Regions from separate parts of the Sedimentibacter sp. MB31-C6 genome, predicted to be linked through region 2. Evidence: riboswitches for the same ligand, from Rfam matches in the RefSeq annotation. Region 2 holds a riboswitch; each other region holds the start of a gene.
The links. A riboswitch is a leader RNA that binds a small molecule or an ion and turns the genes downstream of it on or off. The one in region 2 is predicted to bind cobalamin.

Region 1 (2,206 bases), 160 kb from region 2:
CCCAGTAATGTTTGGTGGAGGCATTACAATAGTAAATGGTTTCTTTTCAGGATTAACCTCTGCTTTAAAGCAGTTTTCTTTTATCCAAATATTATAAATTTTATCTTCAAATTCTTTTGGATTATACTTGCTTGGTATATTTGTTGTCATAATTTTCAATCCTTTCTTTTTAAAATAAGCAAAATAAAAGCGAGTGTTCTCATCTAATAAGGACGAGAAAACCCGCGGTACCACCTAATTTCCAATTTGGCTCTTAATTAATTTAACGGTAATCCGTTTAATCTTACTACTATTTCAGATTAAATGCTCAAAAGCTACCTTCAATATAAATTAACTTATGAAACCTTTCAGCCTATGGATTTCACTCTCTAGAAGTTTTTATATCTACTCCTCTTTATCATAGCAAACTATTATATTATAATTCATGATAATCAAATTTTATAACTTTGTCAATAGCTTTTTTCTATTGACAATAACTTAAAGCTGTACTATACTCTAATCAAATAAACATCTTTCGATATTGGTGCCCATAACTTTAATGGGATAATAGGGAATTAGGTTAAAATCCTAAACAGTCCTGCTGCCGTAATGAGAGAGCAGTTTTTATGGCTTTGCCAACCACTGGATTATCCGGGAAGGTTAAAAACTTGCTATGACCTCTAAGTCGGAAAACCTGCCAGTATCATTTGCGTAAATACTGCAAATGCTATGCTTTACAGAGATATAAGCGATAGTCTTTTATTATACCTATGGAATATTAACATCCAAAGTTATTTGTGGTTATTTGCGTTTCAATAAATTGAGACGTTTTTTTATTGCAATCTTTGTATTACAACTAAAGAAGATGTTTGACCTAAAATAATGGAGGAATAAAAATGAAAAAAATTATCTCAATAACTATTATAATTCTTATAATAGCCATGATTACAGGATGCTCATCTGAAAAACCTAAGGAAACAGTATTAACTATTGATCCTGCTGGAAATGAAATTACTATACCTGAAGAAATTAACTCAATAATATCTATGGCTCCATCTATTACAGAAGTTTTAGTTGAATTAGGTTTTGGTGATAAAATCATTGCTGTTGACAATTATTCTGTTAATATTCCTGGTTTACCTGACAATATCCCTAGTTTTGATATTATGACTCCTGATGCAGAGCAACTTACAGCACTGAACCCTGATATTATTTTCGCAACAGGAATGAGTAAAAGCGATGGAACTGATCCTTTTAAACCAATAAAGGATTTAGGAATTTCCATAGTTTATATACCTTCTAGTGATAGTATTGAAGCTATTTATGATGACATAATATTTATTGCCAAAACAATGCAAGTTTCTGATAAAGGAAATGAGCTTGTAGATGAAATGAAAGCTAAAATTAATGAAATTTCAAAAGAAATAACTGATAAAAAAAACAGTATATTTTGAAATAAATGGCAAGCCAAAATTGTATAGCTTTGGAAAAGGTGTGTTTTTAAATGAAATGATTGAATTAGTTGGTGCAACTAATGTATTAAACAATCAAGATGGTTGGATTGCCGTTTCAGATGAAGTTATTGTAGCATCAAATCCTGATATAATATTTACTAATGTAAATAACACAAAAAATGCAGTAGATGAAATTAAAGCCCGTCCTGGTTGGGAAAATATAAATGCTGTCAAAAATGATAATGTTTATTTCATTGATAAAAATTCTAGTTCCCATCCAAATCATAACATCATAAAAGCATTGGAACAGATAGCTGAAGCTATTTATCCTAACATATACTAATTGACATGAATACAAAATTAAAAATCATAATTTCATTACTACTCTGTGCAATAGTAATTATTTTTGGAATTGGTATAGGAAGTGTTTATATACCCCCTAAAGATATACTTAACATCATATTAAACAAGTTATTTTCTATACCACTATATTCTCATATTTCTGATGTTACAATTTCTATACTTTGGAATTTAAGATTGCCAAGAACATTATTAGCATTTATCGTTGGTGGAGCTCTAGCTGTTAGTGGAACTGTAATGCAGTCTGTTTTAAAAAACCCTTTAGCTTCTTCCTATACATTAGGAGTATCATCAGGAGCCTCTGTTGGAGCAGGTTTAGTAATAATTACTGGATTTAGCATTCCTATTTTAGGAATGTTTACACTACCTTTAGTTGGATTGTTATGTGGCTTACTAACTGTTTTTCTTGCGGT
Region 2 (2,206 bases):
TACAAGCCGCTTATGAAGAGCAACAGCATTCTCCCAAGGATCACCCCCAAGAAGTTTCGCTTCTCCACCATTCTTGCGAAGCATTCCTAAAAGGATACGAATTGTTGTTGATTTTCCTGCTCCATTGGGACCAATAAAACCATACACTTCTCCTTGTTTTACAGTTAAATCGACTCCCTGTAAGGCCTTATGTTTCCCATAGAACTTAATAAGTTTTGTTGTTTCAATTACGTTCATCATAATACCCTCCAATTACTTATAATAAGCTTTTCGTAACTCGTTAAGATAACCGTCAAAATCAGTACGGATTTTTTCAAAGTTAAACTCCACGATATCCAAACTTTTAAATTGATCCAATATTTGACTTGCATATCCACCTACAGCCCAAAAAATCAACTGCTTTGCCTTGTTTATGTCCAACTCACTTCGGAAACGCGACACATCTATATCACCATAAAATCGTTCAAGACTATTGTTTTCAACCATTTTACGTCTTTCTTTTAATTCATTTTTTACCGCAACAGAATCCGTAAAAACAGCCACTCTAATAAAATCAAAAATCCATGGATATTTTTGCATCACTTGAATTTTAAGTAAACATGTCTGCCTCAAACGTTCAAAAATATCCTTTTCATGCACATCGATTTTGTCAAAATACTCACGGTTCAAAATATCCAAACAATAATCATATAGAAAAAGAAAAAAATCTTTTTTATTGTTAACATAGTGAAACATCAACGGTTTTGAGATGCCAGATTCTTTTGCAATAACATTCGTCGAAGCATCATCAAAACCTTTATTGGCAAACTCCCTAAACGCCGCATTCATAATTGCATTTCGTCTTTCTAGCTCTAAATTTAAAAACTTTGAAAACATAGTATCACCTACTTATAGTCGTTTTATTAATATGCAATTTACCTGTTAGGTCAATACAGTTATTATAGCACCGTTTACCTAATAGGTCAATAAAAATATAATTGTTGACACAAAAAATTTCTTGTGCTATATTGATATCAATTGAATATTAAAAACATTTAAGGTGCTTTTTAAAAAGATAATAGGGAAACTGGTTAAAATCCAGTGCGAACCCATCACTGTAAGCAGAGACGACGTCTAAATAAGCCACTGAAAGAAATTTTGGGAAGGCAAGACGAAGAATGAACTGCAAGCCAGGAAACCTGCCTTAAATAAGAAAAATATGTAGGGGATTGTACATGTTTTATTTTTAAAACGTCTTAGTTTAATGGGAGCTAATTAGTTTAATACTAATTAGCTCTTTTAATTTGCTCTCAGGGCAAATATAAAAAATTATAATATACGAGGAGAAGGAAAATGAAAAAAATTATCGTACTAATTACTACCGTATTAGCGGTACTATCTCTAGGAGGATGTACTCCTAATGAAAATGTAGAATCTAAAAATACTGTCAATGTAGGTGATCCAGAAAAAAAGGCCATTCTTGTAGTAAGCTTTGGAACAAGCTATAATGATACACGCAAAAAAACTATTGACGCAATTGAAACTGCAATTTCAGATGCATATGATGATTATGAGATACGCCGTGCGTTTACAAGTCAGTTTATTATAGACAAACTTAAGGAACGTGACGAACTTTATATTAATAATGTAGATGAAGCTATGAAAGATTTAGTTGCTGACAACATAGGTACACTTGTGGTCCAACCTACACATGTAATGAATGGTTTCGAATATGAAGAAATGATGACAGAAATTAAACCATATATTGAAAATTTTGATTCAATTGCATTCAGCGATCCTCTGATTACAAGTATGGAAGATTACATAGCAATAGTAGAAGCGTATAAAACAGAAATCGCAACAGATGTACCACAAGACACTGCTTTAGTTCTTATGGGACATGGTACCCACCATTATGCAAATTCAACTTATGCTGCACTTGATTACATATTCAAAGACAAAGGTATGAGTAACGTATTTGTAGGAACTGTTGAAAGCTATCCTGATGTAGACACTGTAATTGCTCATGTAAAAGAAGCTGGTTATACAAAGGTTATTATTGAGCCTCTTATGATTGTCGCAGGAGACCACGCTAATAACGATATGGCTGGAGATGAAGAGGATTCTTGGAAAACAATATTTCAATCAGAAGGATTTGAAGTTGACTGCGTACTTAAAGGATTAGGCGAATATGAGTCAATTCATAAAATATATGTGGATCATGTTG
Region 3 (2,206 bases), 590 kb from region 2:
ATTTGCTCTCTTATGGCACCGTAAATACTTGAATCGCCAGTATGAAGTCTAACTGTATTTTTATTTTCTTTCTCAGCCTTCTTTATAACATCTACAACTTCCTCCAAAGTCATATGAGCGCTATTGTGAATTTCCGCTTCTTCTTTTGCATAGTTTAAATGCTCTTTATTGACCAATGAACCGGCATATATTATTACATCTGCGTCACATAAAAGTTTATGTCCCCTCATTGTGATTAAATCTGTTGCACCAGGTCCTGCACCTACAAAATGTACCATTTTAGTCTCCTTACATTAATTTAAGATTCCATGATTATTTGAATAAATAATTAATTTAGTTATAATTCTATTATCCACTCTTTTGTTAATATAAAAGAGTGCTCTTTCACTTATTTTTTGTATTACCTTTTTTAATAAATCCTCCCTTATTAATATTTCCAAAACCTGTTCTGTAGTTACGCTGGATAATATTTCTTCAATAACATGGCTTCCTGCGCCATACAACCCAGCATAGCAAGCGAACATTTCCATTCTGAAATCCCCGGTATGAGAATGGGTATTCATCATGCCTCCGGCCACCTTAATCATCTTGCCTATATGACCCACTACTAATATTTCCTTGTAATTAAGCTCCAGGGCAAAATCCAGAACTTCTCCTAGATAATTGCTATACTTAAGACTGTTTTCCCCGCGTATCCCAAGAGTGCTGTCAATAAAACTTTCTGCATAATTGCCAGGAAAAGCCAATAGTGTATTAAAGCCTCTTTCCTTTATTACCTGCATTTCAACCTTCAAGCTGTCAATTAAAGCTTTCTCGCTCATAGGCTCAACTATTCCTGTCGTTCCAATTATTGATATTCCGCCCACTATGCCCAAATGAGGATTGAAAGTTTTTTTGGCGACCTCTTCACCTTCAGGAGCAGATATAATAATATTAACTCCTCCCCTATAGCCATATTCATTACAAATCCGATGAACATTTTCAGTTATCATTTTTCTTGGCACTGAATTTATTGCAGGTCCACCAACAGGGCAATCTAAACCATTTTGAGTTACACGTCCTACGCCTTTACCTCCATCTATGCGTATTTCACCAGAGTCATCCAGTTCAACATCTGCATATATTAAAATCCCGTCTGTTGAGTCTGGATCATCTCCACTATCTTTCTGAACACAACATCTTACCCCATGTGTATTAAAAGACGGATCCTTAATATCAATTATAAGAATTTCACCTCTTGGCAGCCTCACTGAAACATTCGCCACAGTCTTTCCGGTAAATATCATCAGAGCACCTGCTGTTGCGGCAGCAGCCGCGCAGGTACCGGTAGTAAAGCCGCATTTTAACCTCTTGCCATTTTTAAGTACAAATTTATCCATATTAACCTCAAAAATATTACTATTAAAAATACATATACGCAGTCTCATTCATCAAATTATTTGCATAAAAAAACTTCCGTAATTTACGGAAGTTTAAACAATACTGATATATATCACAATTAAATATTTTAGATAATCCTCCCGAAAATCTACAAACAAGCATATCCTGGCAGGTCTCCTGACTTTCGGATCATCTAACACTCACCTTCCCATGCAAAGCACAGTGGTATGGAGCATTATCACCTTTCACAGTAGCGGGGGCTGTAACAGCTTTTACTGTTTTCCCTATTAAAACAAATGTTACCAAAATATCAATATTCAATTGCCTTAATTATATATTAGAACTTTTGTACTGTCAATAAATTTAAAATTATTTCAGCAATGACTCAAATTTAAATTTATTTCAGCTATGACGAATAAACTTTTACAAATACCATCCAGAATTGTATTTGTAGCTTTCAAGGCCTATCCGCATATAACAAGGAGAATATGTTAAGATAATTTTTTTGTCCCAACACTCCTTTTTGTCTCTATTGATGTTTAATATTTTACCCTGTAAACACTTTACATACAAAAACTAAAAAGGCACTAACATGTTGCAGTTAGTGCCCTTCCTCAAATGGTTAATTACATATTACTTACTTTATCGTGGTCATGTGCTTCTTTATATTTAAGGCGTGTAGCTTTACCTCCCCTAATATGCCTTTCTGATTTGTTTTTAAGTAAAACTTTTTTAACTTCACTTGCAGCAGGAGGGTTCAATTTTGGAAGACGTTCCGTAACATCCTTATGCACTGTACTTTTACTAACGCCGAATTTTTTAGCTG
Region 4 (2,206 bases), 570 kb from region 2:
CATTGTTTCCTGGCTTCCGGGGCCTATACCCACAACGTTTATCATACTAACTCCCATCTTTTATTTATAATCTTCTTTAATCTAAAATTCCAAAATTATTTGAATAAATTATTAACTTTATTTTTAATTTATTATCAACCCTTTTATTTATATAAAATTCTGCTCTTTCCCTTATTTTGCTTAAAACTTTGTTTTCAATATTTTCCCTTATTAAAATTTCAACTACTTGTTCGGTAGTAATACATGATAAAATTTCTTTAATTACTTCCTTTCCTACTCCGTATAAAGCTGCATAACAACTTAATATCTCCATCCTAAAGTCACCATTATTAGAATGAGTGTTCATCATACCCCCAGCAACTTTAACCATTTTTCCGATATGCCCAACTATTAAAATTTCATTAAAATTTAGTTCAATTGCATAGTCTAAAACTTCACCTAAGTAATTGCTAAATTTTAAGCTGTTTTCTCCTCTAATTCCTAATGATTTATCTATAAAAGACTGAGCATAATTACCTGGAAATGCTAAAAGCTCATTGTAGCCCTTTTCTTTTATAACCCTCATTTCAACCTTTAAACTTTCAACTAATGCCTTTTCACTCATTGGTTCAACTATACCTGTTGTACCTATTATAGAAATTCCTCCTTTAATGCCTAAATGCGGATTGAATGTTTTTTTGGCAACTTCTTTTCCATCTGGTGCTGAAATTATTACGCTAATACCTCCATCATATTTATATTCACGACAAACTTGTCTTAAATTATCAATTATCATCTTTCTAGGAACAGAATTTATCGCAGCACTACCTACAGGGCAATCAAGACCTTTTTGGGTAACTCGTCCTACTCCCTCACCTCCATCTATGCTAATTTTTCCAGTTTCATCAAGTTTAATTTTAGCAAAAATTAGTATACCATCTGTTACATCAGGATCATCACCACTGTCTTTTTTTACACAGCAACTTACTCCTTGACAATCAAAAGTAGGATCTATTATTTCAATTAAAACCTTATTTTCATTAGGCAGTTGAACATAAACTTTATTTACTATTTCTCCAGAAAAAATCATACGAGCTGCTGCCACTGCCGCTGCTGTAGCACATGTTCCCGTCGTATAACCACATCTTAACTTTTTGCCATTTTTAATAATAAACTCTTTCATAATTTTCTCCAAAATAAAAAAGTCTTCCAATTTTCGGAAGACGTAATAAGCTTATAATATTCTCATATCAATAAATTTATTTTAGATAATCCTCCCGAAAATCTACAAATACTAAACTTGGCAGGTCTCCTGACTATCGGTTCATCTAATGTTCACCTTCCCATGTTTTAAAACACAGTGGTATAAAAGCATTATCACCTTTCACAGTAGCGGGGGCTGTAACAGATTCGACTGTTTTCCCTATTAAAACTTACGTTACCAAATTTATCAATATTCTATTTGTTTTGAATTATATATTAAGTTCATTTGAATGTCAACAGCCAAATTAAACTATTATAGAGATAAAGGCTTGTTTTTACCCATAATAATAATTTTTAGTTATTATAAGAGGAATTTTTCATAAGATTAAATAAGAAAATAAATTGGGGGAGCTTATGGAAAATACTATTAAGAAAATTAATATAATATTTGCAATAGCATTATTAATTGTAATAATTATTACTCTTTGTATTGATACTACAAAGTCTACAGAAACTATAGATGCATCAGAAAAAGAAATATCAAATAAAATAAAAATTCTCATTGATCCTGGTCACGGAGGAGTTGACCAAGGAGCATCTGGTAATCTAAAAAAACCTGAAGCACCAATAAATTTAGAAATATCACAAAAATTAATGAAATTTTTAGAAGCAAGCGGCTTTGAGGTTTTTATGACACGTTATGAAGATAAAGGTTTATACACAGAAAAATCTACTACTATAAGAGCCAAAAAAAATGAAGACTTAGCTAACAGAGTAAAGGCAATTAATAACTCTGAAGCTGACTTAGCAATTTCTATACATCTTAATTCTTTTACTCAAAAGCAATATTATGGAGCACATGTATTTTATCAAAAAAAATTTGATACAACTAAAGTAGCTGCCGATATTTTACAGGATAATATGATAAAAATACTTGATAACAGTAATAATAGAGTTGCTCAAATTAAAAAAGATATAAAAATAATGGATGATACTAATATTCCAACAATACTAATTGAATGTG

Region 1: another riboswitch for cobalamin. It lies ahead of U8307_RS05245 (ABC transporter substrate-binding protein); the one in region 2 lies ahead of U8307_RS04465 (sirohydrochlorin cobaltochelatase).
Region 3: another riboswitch for cobalamin. It lies ahead of cbiD (cobalt-precorrin-5B (C(1))-methyltransferase CbiD); the one in region 2 lies ahead of U8307_RS04465 (sirohydrochlorin cobaltochelatase).
Region 4: another riboswitch for cobalamin. It lies ahead of cbiD (cobalt-precorrin-5B (C(1))-methyltransferase CbiD); the one in region 2 lies ahead of U8307_RS04465 (sirohydrochlorin cobaltochelatase).

What each region holds. Positions count from the first base shown of each region.
Region 1 covers NZ_CP142396.1:1,076,525-1,078,730, forward strand. The annotation lists gene U8307_RS05240 (valine--tRNA ligase) at 1-150, opposite strand, end outside; T-box leader at 206-410, opposite strand; cobalamin riboswitch at 505-695, shown strand; partial or broken gene U8307_RS05245 (ABC transporter substrate-binding protein) at 1,026-1,776, shown strand; gene U8307_RS05250 (FecCD family ABC transporter permease) at 1,782-2,206, shown strand, end outside.
Region 2 covers NZ_CP142396.1:913,562-915,767, forward strand. The annotation lists gene U8307_RS04455 (ABC transporter ATP-binding protein) at 1-237, opposite strand, end outside; gene U8307_RS04460 (TetR/AcrR family transcriptional regulator) at 253-876, opposite strand; cobalamin riboswitch at 1,021-1,200, shown strand; gene U8307_RS04465 (sirohydrochlorin cobaltochelatase) at 1,333-2,206, shown strand, end outside.
Region 3 covers NZ_CP142396.1:1,498,687-1,500,892, reverse strand. The annotation lists gene cobM (precorrin-4 C(11)-methyltransferase) at 1-278, opposite strand, end outside; gene cbiD (cobalt-precorrin-5B (C(1))-methyltransferase CbiD) at 294-1,379, opposite strand; cobalamin riboswitch at 1,531-1,702, opposite strand; gene spoIIID (sporulation transcriptional regulator SpoIIID) at 2,007-2,206, opposite strand, start outside.
Region 4 covers NZ_CP142396.1:344,774-346,979, forward strand. The annotation lists gene cobJ (precorrin-3B C(17)-methyltransferase) at 1-45, opposite strand, end outside; gene cbiD (cobalt-precorrin-5B (C(1))-methyltransferase CbiD) at 77-1,162, opposite strand; cobalamin riboswitch at 1,265-1,440, opposite strand; gene U8307_RS01740 (N-acetylmuramoyl-L-alanine amidase) at 1,597-2,206, shown strand, end outside.